DNA from 2 places in the Arthrobacter sp. UYEF36 genome. Region 1 is predicted to be linked to the other one. Evidence: riboswitches for the same ligand, from Rfam matches in the RefSeq annotation. Region 1 holds a riboswitch; the other holds the start of a gene.

Region 1 (4,220 bases):
CCGGTTTCCTCTCCGAGGATGCCACCCGGGAATCCCTCACCGACGAGGACGACGAGATCCTCCTGGAGCTCACGCCGTGGCTCGAACCGGTGGACCGGACCCTGTCCGCCGGCGCCTACCGGCTGGTTGCCGCCGAGGCGGGCGGGGACGTAATCGTGACCGGCCTGCCGCTCGCAGAGAAGCAGAACACGCTGGCCACCATGGTGTGGACCATGGTGCTCGTGTCCGCCGGCGGACTCGTGGTCATCGGCCTGGCCGGGACGGCGCTGATCCGCCGGACCATGAAGCCGCTCGATCAGCTCTCCCAAGTCGCGACCCAGGTCTCCCGGCTGCCGCTCGACGCCGGAGAGGTGGGACTTGCCGTGCGGGTGCCGGCGTCCGCAGCGCATCCGGGAACCGAGGTGGGCAGTGTGGGCCACGCACTGAACATGATGCTGGAAAATGTCTCCAATGCCCTCGAAGCCCGGCAGAAGAGCGAGATGAAGGTCCGCCAGTTTGTCGCGGATGCCTCGCATGAGTTGCGCACCCCCTTGACCGCCATCCGCGGCTATACCGAGCTGATGCGGATGACCGAGCATTTCACCCCGGACGGCCAGAAGTCCCTGGCCCGGGTGCAGAGCCAGTCCGAGCGTATGACCACCCTGGTGGAGGACCTGCTCCTGCTCGCCCGGCTGGATGAGGGCCAGCCGCTCAGGCTCAGCGAGGTGGACCTCACCCAGTTGGCCATCGAGACGGTCAGCGATGAGAAGGTCATGGCCCCGGACCGGGTCTGGCATCTGGAACTCCCCGAAGAGCCTGTGGTGATCCGCGGTGACGCGACCCAGCTGCATCAGGTGCTGGCGAACCTGCTCTCCAACGCGCGCAAGCACACCGGCCCCGGCACGACGGTGGTGACCGGCGTGAAGCGATCCCCGGACGGATATGCCGTGGTGACCGTGACGGACAACGGCCCCGGGATCGCCCCCGAGTTTGTGGACCGCGTCTTTGCACGCTTCACGCGCGCGGACGCGTCCCGCAAGAATCCTGTTTCCGTCACGACGCCGGCAGCCGGCAAAGGTTCCCTCCCGCGGCGTCCGCTGCACCCGCCGCGGTCGCCCGAGGCAGCTGCCGCGGTCGCCACCACCACGGCCCCCGGCACAAGCGCTTCCGCCGAGGGAACCAGCGGGCTGGGATTGTCGATCGTGCAGTCGATTGTCGCGGCCCATGGCGGGACTGTCGGTGTGGTCTCGAGGCCCGGCCGGACCGAGTTCACCGTCCGGCTGCCGGAGGCTCCACCCGCCGGGTGAGGACCCTCCGTCGCCGGTCAACGCGCAAGCCGCCCCGCCGCCGTCGGAATTCCTGTTACCGAAATGTGACATAGCCGGACGACTCCTGTACGGTTTTTAGGGTGCGGTCACCACTAGGCCGCATATCCGGATGCACGCCAAGCTCTGCCGCCTCCCGGATCCCGCTGGACCAGGCAGAGGCGGGGGACCCAGAGTTCCCGGGCATTTCTGCACATCGCACCCCTGGGGTGAAGCCGACACGTGAGTTTCCGTGCGGCCGGGTGACCTCACCCGAACCCGACAGCTAACTCCGCAGGCGTTGAGAGGCACTCATGACTGAATCCAAGGTACAAACGCGCCCTGACGGCGCCGCACCGACGACGGGCTCCCAGCAGTCGCGCCACCGCGCCGAACCGGCCAAGCCCGCTTCAGCCCTGGCCCGGTTTGCCCACAACGCCGGCTCGGCCGGCCGCCGGGCGGCCGTTGTTGTTACCGCCTGCGCGGTGCTCGTGGGGGCCGGCGCCGCCGGCCAGGCGTCCGAGACGGCCGCCCGCAACGCCGGCGCGGACAGTTCCACGCAGGCAGCCGCCACGGCGGATCCGCTGACACACCTTGATTTTGAACGTGTCCGGGTCGAGAACCAGGCCGTCCTCCCCACCGGCGACGCTGCAGCCCCGGCGGCCGAGGTGGCGCCGGCCGAAGCGCCGGCCCCGGCAGTCCCGGCCCCGGCACCCCCGGCTCCGGAACCCGCCCCGGCACCTGCCCCTGCGCCCGCACCCGCCCCCGTTGCGGTCAATGATCCGGCGGGCGCACAGGCGTACGCGGCCAGCCAGCTGGGCTCCTATGGCTGGGCACCGAGCCAGATGCAGTGCCTGATGAAGCTCTGGACCAAGGAATCGGACTGGGAGACCACTGCCACGAACCCGAGCAGCGGCGCCTACGGCGTGGTCCAGTCGCTGCCGGCCGAGAAGATGGCCAGCGCGGGCGCCGACTACCGGACGAACTACCGCACCCAGATCAACTGGGGACTGGAGTACGTCAAGGATCGCTACGGCTCACCGTGCGGCGCACTGAACTTCCACTACGCCAACAACTGGTACTAACCCCCTGGTCCAGCCAGACCAGCCAGACCAGCCGCTTAGCCGTTGGGACGGTTGGGGAGGTACTGCACCGCCCATCTGTTGCCGTCAGGGTCGGCGAAGTGGACAAAATGCCCCCAGTCCTGAACATCGACGTCACTGACGTCCACGCCGTTGTCCTTGAGCTGCTGGTGGGCCCCCTGGATGTCGCTGACCACGAGCTGAAGGCCGGGGGCGGTACCCGGCGGGGCGTCCGAGAGGCCCTCACCGATGGCGATCGAGCAGCCGGAGCCCGGCGGGGTCAGCTGGACGAATCGGATGCCTTCCATGGGCCGCTCGTCGAAGTCGGCCTTAAAGCCAACCTTGTTGACGTAGAAATCCTTCGCGCGGTCCACATCGGACACCGGAACAAAGACAAGTTCAAGTTTCCAGTCCATGGGGCTCAGGCCAGTACCGGGCGGTGTGTTCCGGGAGGTTAGGGCCCCCCTCGCGCGGGTCCGGCCGCGAGGGCAGGTCCGACGCCGGGTGGCTGGACTACCCGGCGACGCCGTAGAGGCGGTCGCCGGCGTCGCCCAGACCCGGCACGATGTAGGACTTCTCGTTGAGCTTCTCGTCGATAGAGGCGAGCACAATCGTCACGTTCGCGTCGGCGAGTTCTTCTTCGAGTTTTGCCAGGCCTTCCGGGGCGGCCAGCAGGCAGATGCAGGTGACGTCGGAAGCGCCGCGCTTGAAGAGGAACTTGATGGCCTCGCGCAGCGTGCCGCCGGTGGCGAGCATGGGGTCCAGGACGAAGATCTGACGGTCGGTGAGGTCTTCGGGGAGACGCTCTGCGTAGGTGATGATGTCAAGGGTCTCTTCATCGCGGGCCATGCCCAGGAATCCGACCTCCGCCGTGGGGACCAGCTTGGTCATGCCCTCGAGCATGCCGAGTCCGGCCCGGAGGATGGGGACCACCAACGGGGTGGGCTTGGTGAAAGCGGTGCCGATGGTGGTGCTGACCGGCGTCTCGATGGTCACCGGTTCGGTGCGGACGTCGCGGGTGGCCTCGTACGCCAGCAGCGTGACGAGTTCCTCGGTGAGCTGGCGGAAGACCGGGGACGGGGTGTTCTTGTCCCGCAGAACGGTGAGCTTATGGGCGACCAGCGGGTGGTCCACAACGAGAGTGCGCATGGGTCAAAACTATCACCCGGCGGCCGGGGGCCCGCCCGTCGGACCGCGGGCCCCGACGTCGTCCTTTTCCTCCGGAGCGCTGGTCCCGGCGGCACCGTCGCGCAGGTGGACCTCGTTGTCAAAAGTCGGCGCAGGCCCGGCATGTTCCCGGTGCCGCACGACGTGGAAGAGCCGGTGGGCCAGGATCACGATTCCCACCCAGGCCAGCCCCAGGACCCAGCCGATGATCACATCGGTCATCCAGTGGTGGCCCAGATAGACCCTGGACATGCCCATCGCGAAGATGAAGAGCGTGCCCGCCGCAATAAGCGCGACCCGGGCGAGGGTCCGTGTGATCTGCAGGCACGCGAGGTACACCACCAGTCCAATCACCACCGTGGTGTTGAGTGTGTGGCCGCTCGGGAACGACGGCGAGCTTTCGTACGGCGGGACGGCGTCGGCGTGGTCCGGGCGGGTCCGGCCGATCAGTTTCTTGCCCATGGCCGTCGCGGTCACGGAGATGGCGGCGGCACCCCCGATCAGGATCAGTGGCCGCCAGGTCCGGCTGGCCCAGATGAGCCACACGGTGAGAATACTGCCGAGGATGGGCATCCCGATCCCGCCACCGATGTTGGTGAAACCCGTCACGAACGCATCAAGTCCGGGGCTGCGGAGCTGTTCCATGAACCCCAGGGTGGGCTTGTCCAGGTTGGCCAGGCCGGCGTCG
Region 2 (4,220 bases), on a different contig from region 1:
GCGAGCCCTTCAGCGGAGGCGTGATCCTCGGCTTCGGCCTCGGCGACTCCCAGTTTGGCGGCCAATTTGCGGGCGAAGGGCCTGACACTGGCCGGCAGCCGGTTCATGGCGGAACTGATGACACGCCTGAGCAGGGGCCTGACCAGGCCTTTGAGCTTGTTCAGCAGAAGACCAATGGGAAGAACCTTGCCGACTGCCGCGATACCCTTCTTGACCAGCCCGACGGCGCCGCGCGCCAGCTTCTTCCCGGCCCGGATAATGCCGCCGATGAATCCCTCATAGCCGGATAGCCCGTACTGGGACTCGTTGCTGGCGGCCTCCAGGAGCTGTTCAAACTCCTGGGCCGGCAGCCCGTAGACATCGGCCGCCACGAGACGTTCAGCGAAACCGTCCATGGCGCGTTCGGTCTCCGAAGCGATCGGCTCCACCCAGTCCTCCAGCGAGGCGCGGGTATCCGCTTCGGCCGGAAGCGAGGACCAGTTCCGCTGATCCGCCAACTGGCGGGCCGCAGCGTCGTTGATGAGCTGGTCCAGGGCATCCACAAAATCTTCGTCTTCGAGTTCCGTATAGAACGCCGCGGCCTCTTCGACCTCCGGGGCAAAGGCCTCCGTCATGAACCTGGCCGGGAAGGGCGTGTTCAAGACCGCCTCCGGGGCGGCGGCCTGGGCAAAAGCTGGGGTCGCGGGAGGCTCGGCCAATGACAGGCCAGAGAACAGAGTCTCGCCGGTGAAGCCGGACTGTGCGTCCATGACACCCTCCTTACGGGATATTGTTTTCAGCTTCGGGGACTTCTGTGTTTTCCACCGTCAATCTTCTGTCTCCATTCCCGTTACGGGCTCATCTTCAAGCTCGGTAATAAGTGCTTCGAGCAACATAACGAGTTCGACAGTCCCGGAAACCACCCATTCCCGCCGGCTGCCGTTTGCGGTGCGTACCCGAATAAACACCCCTTGTGGGTTCCGCCAGAGGCGCAGTAATATCACGGAACAATCGGCTCTCATGGCGGAAATGATCCGCCCAAGTTCCTTCCTAGACGTCAACGCTGCGTAGCAATGTTGCCGATCGCCGCGTATGCCGTGGCCGTTTCCTGAATCTTTCCGCGTCATATCTCCGTGGGGTAATAAAATGACGTCTGCAGTAAGTCAAAGTTCCGTCGCAGATTCGGAATCGGAGGGTCAACCGGGCCTGCTCCTCTTGAACGGTTTTTCCCTATTCCTCGCGCATAAAGAGCTTCAGCTGCCCATTCATGCCCAGCGCGTCCTGGCTTTTCTCGCAATTGCCCGCCAGGACGGTGTGAAATGCTCCCGGCAGGCGGTTATAGCTAAATTGTGGGCGGATTCCAGCGCGGATCATGGCCACGGAAGCCTCCGCACTGCGCTGTGGAGAATCCGTTCGGTGCACGGGTCCCTCATTTCGGCGGGTCGAAGCGAACTGGCGCTCGGCGACGGCGTGGTGACGGATCTCCAGTTGTGCCGGGCGCAGGCCGCCAGGCTGCTGGCACCCGGCGGGGAGTTGTTGGTCGAAGACACCAACAGTTCGCCGCTCACCGGGGACCTGTTGCCGGAGTGGGATGAAGACTGGCTTCTGATAGAGCGGGAACGCCTTCGCCAGGTGCAGTTGCACGCACTGGAGGCGCTGGCGGTCCGGCTGCGAACCCTGGGCCGCTATCCGGAAGGGATCGATGCGGCGCTGCGGGCCAAGGCCATCGAGCCGCTCCGTGAATCCGTGCACGCCGTCCTTATCGACATCTGCCTCGATGAGGGCAATGTCGCTGCCGCCCACGAGTACCTTCGGCAATACAGTTCGTTGCTGTGGACCGAGCTGGGATTACGGCCGTCGCCGAGGCTGCTGGAGCGGGTCCGTGGCGTGTCCCGGGTCCCCGCCAGTGAGACGGATCGGGCCTAGCGTCCCGGCCGGCGCTCCACCACGGCAAAGGCCTTTTCGTCGAAGAATTCCCAATCCGTGATCACCATAAAGCCCAGGGCGTCCACGCGGTCGTTCAGGACGTGCACGTCGAAGCCGCCGTCACGGGGCTCAGCGTCCCAGGTGGACACGTGGACCTCCCCGTTGTCCAGCACCAGCAGTTCGGTGTTGACAGTGAAGTCCTCCGGCGGCTGACTGCTCAGCTGGCAGATGGCGACACAGTGCCTGATGAGGTCGGGACTGTCCATTTTTGGGCCTCCGCTTCGGGGGAACGGTGATGGCATCATCCTATGCCTGCGGCCGGGGTCCGGCGGGGCGGGCCGCACACCGGTCGCCGCAGCCCGCCACGATGCCGATGTGACACTCCGTAATCATTCCGTTACCGTTGTTAGGTGCCTGTTGTTTCCGAGACGGGCTCTCCCCAGCCGATTGCCTAACTCTGCCGCGGCCTGGGGATAACTCGCAGCAACGTCCGGCAGAGACGGGGAAACCAATTTTGACCCGCTGTTCTCCAGGGGTCTTGGGGTGAAGCCGCACGGCCCGGCATGATCGGGCCAGCGTGCGGCCGGGTGCCTCCCATCCGAATCCGACAGCTCACCTCGCAGGCATTGGGAGAGGCTCCTTTAATGACTTTTAGCAATACCCGTGCGCCCAAACGCGCCGATCTTCGCAGCAAAAGCCGCGCCGCCGCTACCATCGGCCGCCAGGCCGCAGTTCTCGTGGCCGCTTCCGGAATGGTGCTCAGCGGCGCCATGGCCGCGAATGCAGCCGATGCACCGACCGAGCGAGACTCCGCGCCGGCGTCGTCCGTTGACGTCCAGGGCCTGGTCTCCGCGCCGGTCATGGCGGACTCCGCCGTCCAGATCACGTTCGAGCGCCCGGCCGTTGAGACTGCCCCGGCTCCTGTGGTCGAGGCACCCAAGCCCGTAGCCGCTCCGAAGGCCCCGGCAGCTGCTGCCCCGGCTGCTGCGGCTCCGGCAGCACCCGCTCCGGCCCCCGCTGCCGCCGCCAAGGCGACGGTCAAGGTCCAGGCAGCACCCGCCCCCGCCGCTGCCCCGGCAGCCGGCGGAGTCAACGCCACCCTGCTGGCCGTCGCGTACGGCCAGATCGGCATCACGCAGGACTGCACCGCCGTGGTGGAGAAGGCCCTGAACGCTGCCGGCATCGCGGTCGGTGACATCGGCCCGACGGCGTTCATGAAGTACGGCAAGGTCGTCGCTGATCCCCAGCCCGGCGACATCATCGTCCAGTCCGGCCACGTCGCCATCTACGCCGGCAACGGCCAGGCCATCAGCGGCGGCATGAACGGCGTCAACGCCACCATGACGCACCCGCTGTCCTGGCTGACCGCCACCGGTCCCGTGACGTTCGTCCGCGCCGGCTAGCAGCACCGCACACAGCACGTCGAAGGCCGGTCGATCGGTTGCCTTGGGGGCAGTTGATCACCGGCCTTCAGCGTGCCCGGCGTCCGGCTCCGGTGCATACCTCAGCAACACCACACCGTTGCCGAACGCACGGCTCTCCAGCAGCCGCAGCGGCGTCACAACGTCCGTCTCCTGGAAGAGGGGCGTGCCCCGTCCGATCAGGACCGGGTGCACATACACCCGATACTCGTCGATCAGCCCGAGCCGCCTGAAAGACGCGGACAGATTGGCGCCGCCCAGCGCCAGATCACCGCCGGGCCCTTCCTTAAGCCTCGCAACATCCTCGGCGGCGACCTCGCGGACCACCTCGGTATTCCACCCGGCCGACGCCAGGGTCCTGGAGTGGACGATCTTCGGCATGTCCCGCCAGATGCCCGCGAAGTCGGCCTCTGTGGGAGTGCTTGAGGGGTCCTGGTCAGCCGTCGGCCAGTAGTCGGCCATCAGCTCGTAGGTGACACGGCCGTCCAGGAAAGCGCCCATGGTCCGGAGCTCATCGTTGAAGTGGCGGTGCAGCTCATCATCGACCCGGTGCCAGCTCAGGTCCCGCTCCGGACCCTCGATGAATCCGTCCAGGGACACCTGCATCATCAGGATGACCTTGCGCATCACGGGCTCCTTCACCAAACTGACGGCCGGGGTTTCCAGCGTACGCCGCACCCCGCAGCTGCGGCAGGGCCCGACGCCGGGCGGCAGCTTCTTGCCGTTCCGGAGGGCGCCCCGCCTGCGAACCCGTCAGAATAATCCTGACCGGCAGCATCTTGCCGAATGTGGCGGCGTCCGCCACGATAGAGCGACTGGATGGCCACAACCGGCACTATCCTGCCGAATGGAGTAGCCCCATGGGTGATGTGCTGTCGATTGGAGCCAGCATCC

What was found. A riboswitch is a leader RNA that binds a small molecule or an ion and turns the genes downstream of it on or off. The one in region 1 is predicted to bind cyclic di-AMP.
Region 2: another riboswitch for cyclic di-AMP. It lies ahead of ABIB29_RS05980 (NlpC/P60 family protein); the one in region 1 lies ahead of ABIB29_RS10440 (aggregation-promoting factor C-terminal-like domain-containing protein).

The regions. Positions count from the first base shown of each region.
Region 1 is NZ_JBEPOX010000006.1:24,121-28,340, forward strand. Features, by position in the region: gene ABIB29_RS10435 (sensor histidine kinase) at 1-1,286, shown strand, start outside; cyclic di-AMP (ydaO/yuaA leader) riboswitch at 1,439-1,596, shown strand; gene ABIB29_RS10440 (aggregation-promoting factor C-terminal-like domain-containing protein) at 1,598-2,368, shown strand; gene ABIB29_RS10445 (VOC family protein) at 2,404-2,781, opposite strand; gene upp (uracil phosphoribosyltransferase) at 2,879-3,514, opposite strand; gene ABIB29_RS10455 (phosphatase PAP2 family protein) at 3,527-4,220, opposite strand, start outside.
Region 2 is NZ_JBEPOX010000002.1:423,418-427,637, reverse strand. Features, by position in the region: gene ABIB29_RS06000 (hypothetical protein) at 1-749, opposite strand, end outside; gene ABIB29_RS05995 (hypothetical protein) at 1,210-1,359, opposite strand; gene ABIB29_RS05990 (AfsR/SARP family transcriptional regulator) at 1,396-1,905, shown strand; gene ABIB29_RS05985 (hypothetical protein) at 1,902-2,171, opposite strand; cyclic di-AMP (ydaO/yuaA leader) riboswitch at 2,375-2,545, shown strand; gene ABIB29_RS05980 (NlpC/P60 family protein) at 2,550-3,308, shown strand; gene ABIB29_RS05975 (dihydrofolate reductase family protein) at 3,366-3,953, opposite strand; gene ABIB29_RS05970 (helix-turn-helix transcriptional regulator) at 4,187-4,220, shown strand, end outside.